2 regions of the Priestia sp. Y58 genome follow, and region 1 is predicted to be linked to the other one. Evidence: riboswitches for the same ligand, from Rfam matches in the RefSeq annotation. Region 1 holds a riboswitch; the other holds the start of a gene.
The links. A riboswitch is a leader RNA that binds a small molecule or an ion and turns the genes downstream of it on or off. The one in region 1 is predicted to bind cobalamin.

Region 1 (4,135 bases):
TCTCCTTCTCCAATCGTAAATTTCAAGTGGTTTCCTACTTCTTTTTCTTCTATAATTTCGTACCCTACCCCTAAACGCTTTTGAAACAGCTGCGTTAAATACATTCCACACTGATCTACTAACTCTTTACTGTAGGACGGTGATTCTTTTTTCACAAATCCAACTAAATCTTCAAGCATCTCTTGTTCATGTTCTTTTAAATAACTAAATACGCTTTGTTCTACCATTACCTGACTCAAATCAATTCCTCCTCCAAACAACCCCTGCTGCTTGCATTAAATGCTTTTATTTATCGTACGTATAACTATGTTCTACGTTTCACATAACGACCTTAAATTATCCTTAATTATAATGGTTTTCAGACAATTTTCCATCCTTTAAATACAGATAATACTTTAACTTATTCATAACCGACTGAAAATAGCCATAAACTTCAACAAATTCATACAAAAAAGCTTCAATCTTCAACAGATTAAAGCTTTCGTTTGACTAATTGACATTTATTTTAATATTTTTCCCTTTTGACTTCACACTCACAAAAACAAACATAGACACTAAAAAAATAAACAGAATAACGCCAACCATTTCAAAGTTTACTTCGGCCCATGGGTTAAAGAAAGTGAATGCTAAATAGAACGACACACCATACGCGAGGACAACAATAACCCAGCCCATCAAGCGGGAAGCAGATTGTCCAAATTTGCTCGATTCATTCACCATTTTATGTACAATCATCGAATCGATTGTATCTGTAAGCATCATACCAAACATAAATACTAGTCCCAACAAAAGCGGCGTATACTTGCCTGCGTTCCCTACAGCTAGAGACCACACCGCCGTTTGACTGACCGTTTCGGCTGCTAAAGCGAACAATGCCCCTACAAGAATAATTAAAAAAGGATTCGTTGTTCCTTTTGCGATTTTCGGAATAAACTTCCCTTTTAATCCGCTCAGCTGAAAATCTTCTTCTTTATTTTTAGTTCGAAGCAAATGATATGTGTTTAATGTCCCAATCAGAAATAGAGAGATAATAGATACCCAAGATGCAAAATGATCGAAATATGATGGAAACGTAAAATTTTTCATCACCACGCCCAGCACTCCGGCCGTGACGGCCACCATTCCTCCGTGACCTAGTGAAAACAGCGTTCCGACCCAAGGGGCAAAACGGCTGCCCATTCGCCAATTATATCGAGTCTGGCCGTCAATAAAAGCTAAGTGATCTGCATCCAATCCGTGCCTGATTCCTAATAAAAAGACAAGTAAAAAAACTGATAAACCTTCCATTTCCTACACTCCTTTTTTTAAAATAAAACGTAAAAAAGCCTCAATTCTATAGAAATTGAGGATGTGTCGGCATATGAAAATAAACAGCAATTGCTCACTGCGTACCTTGATACACCGCCTCTTTCCTAGAAGAGTCAAGTGTACAGAATAGGTAGGTCTCCTGGCTTGAGATCATCATTTTCTACCGCCTTCCCCGTTTTGAGTGACGATAAGATAGAAAACTCCCTGCTTACAGTGGCTGGACCGCTCGAGATTTGCACTCGATTCCCTGTTACCTCTTACGCTATGTAAGAGCACCTAAACTGTGCGAATGATTCATTTTCTTCCTCATTATACTAGTACTTCTTACAAATGAATAGAGAAAATTCAAATAAAAAAGCCCTGCTAAGCTTTACATGCTTAGCAGGGCTTTTTAAAGCAATTAAACTACTTCTACCGTTACGTCTACGTTGCCGCTGATTGCTTTTGAATACGGGCAGTATGAATGGGCTAGGTCTACATATTTTTTAGCTGTTTCTAAATCTAAGCCTTCGATATGAGCTTCAAGCGCTACTCTAATTTTCACTCCTTGATCAGCTTTATCAGGAAGCAGCTGAACAGTAGCTTTTACTTCACTGCTTTTGATTTCTACGTTATGTTTTTTCAACATAAATTCTAACGCGCTGTTGAAACAAGCACTGTATCCAGCTGCAAATAGCTGCTCTGGGTTTGTTGCTGTTGTTGCTTCTCCACCAAGCGCTGGAGGTGTTGCAACGTCTAAGTTAAAGATGTTATCTAAAGAGTGAACTTCTCCTGTTCTTCCACCTGTGTTAACGACTGTTGTTTCATATAAAGCTTTCATGTATAAACCTCTCCTCTTTTTCATTAACTTTATTAAAAATTTTTATTTATCGTTTCTGTAATTTAATTGTACACAATTTAATTTTAAAAAACAAGTATTAAATACATTAAAAATTTCCCAATAAAAAAAGCCGCGTATTTGCGACTTTTTCTTAATAATATTGAGACTGTTCGTCATAAGCTGATTTTCGAAAAATAGACAAGTTGGTAATAGCCCTCATCAGTTTCGTATTAAAAATAACATAATGAATAAACAGCGCCAGCACGCAGCCTAAAACGGCTCCTGTTAACACATCAAATGGATAATGAACGCCAACCCATACGCGTGAAAAGGCAATGAGTACGCCCATGACAACCCACATGCGCCCTGAACGTTTGAAATGCAGCCAAATGGTAAAAGTGATAACTAATGCAGATGTAGCATGATCGCTTGGAAATGAAGAATTTGCGGCGTGATCAATAAGCTGATTCACGTGGTGAGAGATAAACGGACGATCTCGATAAGCAAATAAACTAATCACTTTATTGATAATGACTCCTGTGGCACAAGCACATAAAGCTTGAAATGCTACAACACGGCTGCCGTTTTTATTAATAAGTAAAAACAAGCCGAGTAAAACAATAAGTACATACTGGGCATAATCTGCAAAGAATACCATCAGCGAATCTACAAACTTCACATGCGAGGCGTACTGATTCACCGCATGGAAAATGGTATAGTCTACTGAATTAATAGCTGATAACATAATCGAAATCCTTTCTTATTTTTAAATGTCATTAGCTATCTTATCAGTTTCTTGGGAAAATGAACATGTTTTTGTCAGAAGCTTCCTAACTGGTATTTATAGATAATGTAGTCAGGCTGAGTAGTAAATCAACAGACTGTCGCTCATTAACTCACCTGTGAGTGATCCACAATATTTTTTTGCAAAAAGATTTCTTCTAAAGAAGGTTCTTCGACGTGAACTTGATAAATGTCGATGCCGCATTGAATCAATTCACGAATAATAAGAGGAATATTTCTTTCTTTTTGAAGCATCACTTTTGTGTACATGTGATGGTATTCAACTTCGGGACTCAACGTACGGAAAAACTGTTGAATGTATTCTTTGCGACTGTTTGGATAAGGATCATGTTTGATCATCACCGTTTTTTTCGCTTGATATTGAAAGCGCAGCTCTTCCATTGTACCTTCTGTTAAAATGACCCCATTTTTCATAATCGCTACACGTGTACAAATCTTCTCAACTTCATTTAAATTATGAGACGTCATAAAAATTGTCTTGCCTTGATTTTGGAGTTCTCTTATTAGTTCATGAATGTGGAGAGCAGATTCAATATCTACTCCAGAAGTTGGTTCATCTAAAAAGATAAGATCTGGGTCTGTCACAATTGCTTGAGCAATTCCTAACTTCTTTTTCATTCCAAATGAAAACTTTCCAACTTTCTGATGCTCATGTCCTTCTAATCCTACTTTCTTCAGTACATTACTACAGTGTTCTTTCGAAAAACGATGGCCGTTTATCTTTAAAAAATAGTGCAAATGATTGAGCGCTGTCATCTCATCATAAAAGTTAGCATAGTCAGGAAGAACGCCTATTTTCTGCTGAAGCTCTAAATCAATATCACTCTGTCCCAGCAGCGTAAATTCTCCTGCTGAAGGAAATGAAACGCCGGTAAGCATATTAATAAAGGTAGACTTCCCTGCTCCGTTTCTTCCTAAAAACCCGTAAATTTCTCCTTGTGGTACCTGTAAATTAATACCGTTAACAACTGTTTTAGATCCATATTTTTTAGTTAATTTACTTGTTTCAATGGCATACATATTATACTTCTCTCCTTTTAAAACTCCAAAGTGCCGTGCATAAACAAAGTGCTGCAAAAACAAGAAGAACTGTTAGATACCCTTTCTCCAGCTTTAAATAGTAGTAAGGTGTCACATACTTAAACCATGCAATGTACGCTTTTGATGAAAATATGCTCCACACGCTCAGTACCGGTAGAACAA
Region 2 (4,135 bases), on a different contig from region 1:
AGTTTGTTGCTGGCGATAAATCTGGTGCCGTCACCGGGATTTTATAGTTTTTCTTTTCCTCTGAATAAAACTTACGGAAAATCGGATCAATACTTGCAGTAGAACCCGCGATAATAGATGTTGATGAATTAGGTGCTACAGCCATTAAGTATCCATTTCTTATCCCATTGCTTTGAACTTCGTTACGCAGTTCGCTCCACGCTTCGCTTGTGTATTTACGTGTTTCAAAATAAGCGCCTGACTCAAAATCTGAGCCTTTAAATAATGGATATGCGCCTTTTTCTTTAGCTAAGTTCATGCTTGCCTGTACGGTTAAGTAAGCAATTTGCTCATACAATTCATCGCAGTATGCTACCGCTTCATCTGTTTCCCATGCTATTTTCTTTAAGGCAAGCAAATGGTTCCAACCAAATGTGCCAAGCCCTACTGCGCGGTACTTTTGGTTCGTTAGTTTTGCTTGAAGTACCGGCAAATCATTTAACTCAATAACGTTATCAAGCATGCGTACTTGAATTGGAATTAAACGTTCAAGCACATCTTCAGTTACGGCTCTCGCTAAGTTGATAGACGAAAGATTACATACAACAAAATCGCCCGGATTCTTTGTAATAATAATTTTTCCGTCTTCCGTAATTTCCTCTGTTACGACCGTTGTGCTTTGGTTTTGCGTAATTTCTGTACATAAGTTGCTGCAGTAGATCATGCCCTCGTGGCGGTTTTGATTAGCTCGGTTAACCGTATCACGATAGAACATATAAGGCGTTCCCGTTTCAAGCTGTGAAAGCATAATGCGCTTGAAGATTTCAATAGCAGGTACTGTTTCTCTTGAAAGCTGTTCATTATTTACACACTCAGCGTAACGAGTGCGGAACGAACCGCTGCCTTCTTCTTCATCATAAAAATCTTCTAACGAATAGCCCATCAGCGTACGAACCTCGTGAGGATCGAATAAGTGCCAGTCTTCACGTGCTTCTACTTTTTCCATAAACAAATCTGGCAAACATACGCCAGTGAATAAATCATGCGTGCGCTGGCGTTCGTCACCGTTGTTCAAACGCGCGTCTAAGAATGAAAAGATGTCTTTATGCCATACGTCTAAATATACGGCAATAGCTCCTTGTCGTTGACCTAGCTGATCGACACTTACAGCCGTATTATTTAGCTGTTTCATCCATGGAATTGTTCCTGATGATACGCCTTTAAAACCTTTTATATCACTTCCTCGGCTTCTAATATGACCGAGGTAGACACCAATTCCGCCTCCATTTTTACTAAGCGTGGCCAAATCTGTATTGCTATCATAAATACCGCGTAAGCTGTCATCAATCGTATCAATAAAGCAGCTAGATAGCTGTCCGTAGCTCTTTCCTGCGTTTGAAAGCGTTGGTGTGGCAACCGTCATATATAGACTAGAAAGCGCCCAGTACGCTTCTTTTACTAATGCTGTTCGATTTTCTTTCTTTTCTTGAGACATCAGCGTCATAGCAATGATAAGAAAACGTTCTTGCGGTAATTCGTATACGCGCTTATCATGTGATGTCGCTAAATAGCGATCTGCTAATGTCAACAATCCAATGTATGTAAATAAACGATCGCGTTCAGGAATAATGACTGAAGCAATTTCATTAATTTCTTCTTCTGTATATGTTTTTAATAGCTGTTTATTATAAATGCCGATTTTTGTTAGTTCTTGAATAAGCTGATAAAACGAACCGTACTTCTCTTTTTTATCATAACCTCGGTTGTCCGCTGCTTTTCGATATAGTTCGTTTAAGTAGACGTCTGCCGCTACGTACGTCCAATCTGGTTCTTCCATTGAAATACGCTCTAAGGCTGCTAGAATTAGGACGTTTGCAACCTTTTCGTCCGTCATATTTTCCTTTACTGTAACAGTTTGAATAACCTTTTCCTCATACAAAGAAAAATCAAGCTGCGTAAATTCTTTTTTTAATCGTTCAATATATGCAGTTAATTCATGTAGAATTGTAGGCTTTAATGTATTCACCATAAATATGGCTCCTCTCTTCACTTCAAAATAAAAAAATCGCTCACCGTACCTCGGTGAGCGAATAGAACGAAGATAGAAGAAGACACTAAGTCTTTTCTCAATCCTCGCTCTACCCTCTCACCTCCCGAAGAAGATAAAACGACATAAAAAAGGCAGGTCTCCTGACTTATGCTTCTTTTTACTTTAAGGCCTTCCCATGATGTTTACTCACAGTGGATCTCCTTATTTCATCAGCATTCACAGTTGCGGGGACAGCTTTGGATTTTCACCAAATTCCCTTTTAAGTCTTTTTATCAGACACCTTTTTCACTGGAAAACACAAAATATAGTATTTTATTATCGATTTCAGAACAACATATTGTGTTATGTTATAAACACATTATATAGGACAACTTAGAAAACTATCAACCTATTTTCAAAAATAATTTTGTTTTTTACGGTAAAACTCTTCGACTTTTTTCATCAAACTATTCCATCATAACATGTTTTGACACGCTTGATGGAACAATGTGCTCTTTTTAAAAAATTTGTCCTATTTTTCTACTAAACATTGACAACACCAATAAAAAAACCGTTTTTCATAAAAAAACGGTTTTTAATTATTGGTATTCTTTTTCAAATGCTGTGATTGTTTTGATAAACTTTTTATCAATATCGTATCCTATCCCCGGTTTTCCCTTCACCTTTATTACTCCGGCTTCTACCTCTACTTCGGGCTTAATAATATCTTTTTCCCAATAGCGAGATGACGCAGAAATATCACCTGGTATCGTGAAAGAAGGCAATGTCGCAAGGGCGATGTTATGAGCTCTTGAAATCCCGGCTTCTAACATTCCGCCAACCCAAAGTCTTACACCATGCTGGGCGCACAAATCATGAATTTGCTTTGCTACGGACATTCCGCCAACTCGACCGATTTTCACATTGATAATCTTACAGCTTCTTTGTTCAATTGCATGACGTGCATCTTCATAGCTCACAATACTTTCATCTAAGCAAATTGGCGTCTGCATTTGCTTTTGTAACAATCGATGATCAAGGATATCATCAGAACTTAACGGCTGTTCGATCATCATTAAATTCAATTCATCTAGTTTCTTCAATAAATCACTATCGCTTAACGTATAGGCTGAATTGGCATCAGCCATAAGAGGAATGCTTGGAAATTCATCTCGAATTTGTTTCAGTAGCTCATAGTCAGCACCCGGCTTAATTTTCACTTTAAAGCGCTTATAACCATCTTTCATGTAAGTCTTTATTTGTTCTTTCATTATGGAAATATCATTTAAGCCAACTACCACTCCAGCTTCTACAGCAGACCTTACTCCTCCAATTACTTCAGATAACGGTTTGTTATGCCGCTTTGCATACAAATCCCATACAGCACAGTCTAAAGCTGCTTTAGCCATGTTATTTCGCTTTAGAGGTTTGAATAACTTTTGAACATCCTCTGGTTTTTGAAGCTGCTGATTAAGAAGCGAGGGAATTAAAAAATCGTCTAACATATGAAAACATGTCTGAATCGTTTCTTCCGTATACCAAGGAGATGAAAAAGCAACTACTTCTCCCCACCCTGTCAATCCTTGTTCATCTTCTACTTCAAGCAAAATCAATTCTCGATCCTGCACTGTACCATAGCTTGTTGAAAAAGGAGAAAGAAGCTTCATGTCAATTTTATAAAGATGTACTTTTTTTATAATCATCGATTAGCTCCCTTTCTGTATGAAAGATGATAGCTTCCGGCGTATGATTTTATTAGAAGCCGTTCGCGGCAGCTCCTCTACTCGAGCGAAATACTTTGGAAGTTTGTACTTTGCTAAAAATTGTTGAATGTGTAAAGATAATTCTTCATCTGAAACGTCTTCGTTTACAACAATACATGCAGCTGGCACTTGTCCCCATTTTTCATCAGCTATTCCCGTTACACCGGCCTCTTTAACAGCGGGATGCTTCAACAAAACATTTTCAATTTCAGCTGGATATACATTTTCTCCACCTGAAATAATAAGGTCTGAACGTCTGTCTAATACATATAGAAAGCCTTCTTCATCCACTTTCCCGATATCTCCTGTATAGAACCAGCCTTGTTGAAGGGCTTTTTCAGTAGCTTCAGGTTTATTTAAATAT

Region 2: it holds a riboswitch for cobalamin, as region 1 does, so the genes downstream of both, MMB68_RS05705 (ribonucleoside-diphosphate reductase subunit alpha) here and MMB68_RS22630 (HoxN/HupN/NixA family nickel/cobalt transporter) in region 1, are expected to answer to the same signal.

Annotation. Positions count from the first base shown of each region.
Region 1 is NZ_JAKWFL010000009.1:92,361-96,495, forward strand. It holds gene MMB68_RS22625 (M20 family metallopeptidase) at 1-260, opposite strand, end outside; gene MMB68_RS22630 (HoxN/HupN/NixA family nickel/cobalt transporter) at 490-1,287, opposite strand; cobalamin riboswitch at 1,421-1,603, opposite strand; gene MMB68_RS22635 (organic hydroperoxide resistance protein) at 1,709-2,128, opposite strand; gene MMB68_RS22640 (undecaprenyl-diphosphatase) at 2,280-2,873, opposite strand; gene MMB68_RS22645 (ABC transporter ATP-binding protein) at 3,020-3,952, opposite strand; gene MMB68_RS22650 (ABC transporter permease) at 3,954-4,135, opposite strand, start outside.
Region 2 is NZ_JAKWFL010000001.1:1,086,890-1,091,024, forward strand. It holds gene MMB68_RS05705 (ribonucleoside-diphosphate reductase subunit alpha) at 1-2,008, opposite strand, end outside; cobalamin riboswitch at 2,143-2,328, opposite strand; gene menC (o-succinylbenzoate synthase) at 2,608-3,711, opposite strand; gene MMB68_RS05715 (o-succinylbenzoate--CoA ligase) at 3,715-4,135, opposite strand, start outside.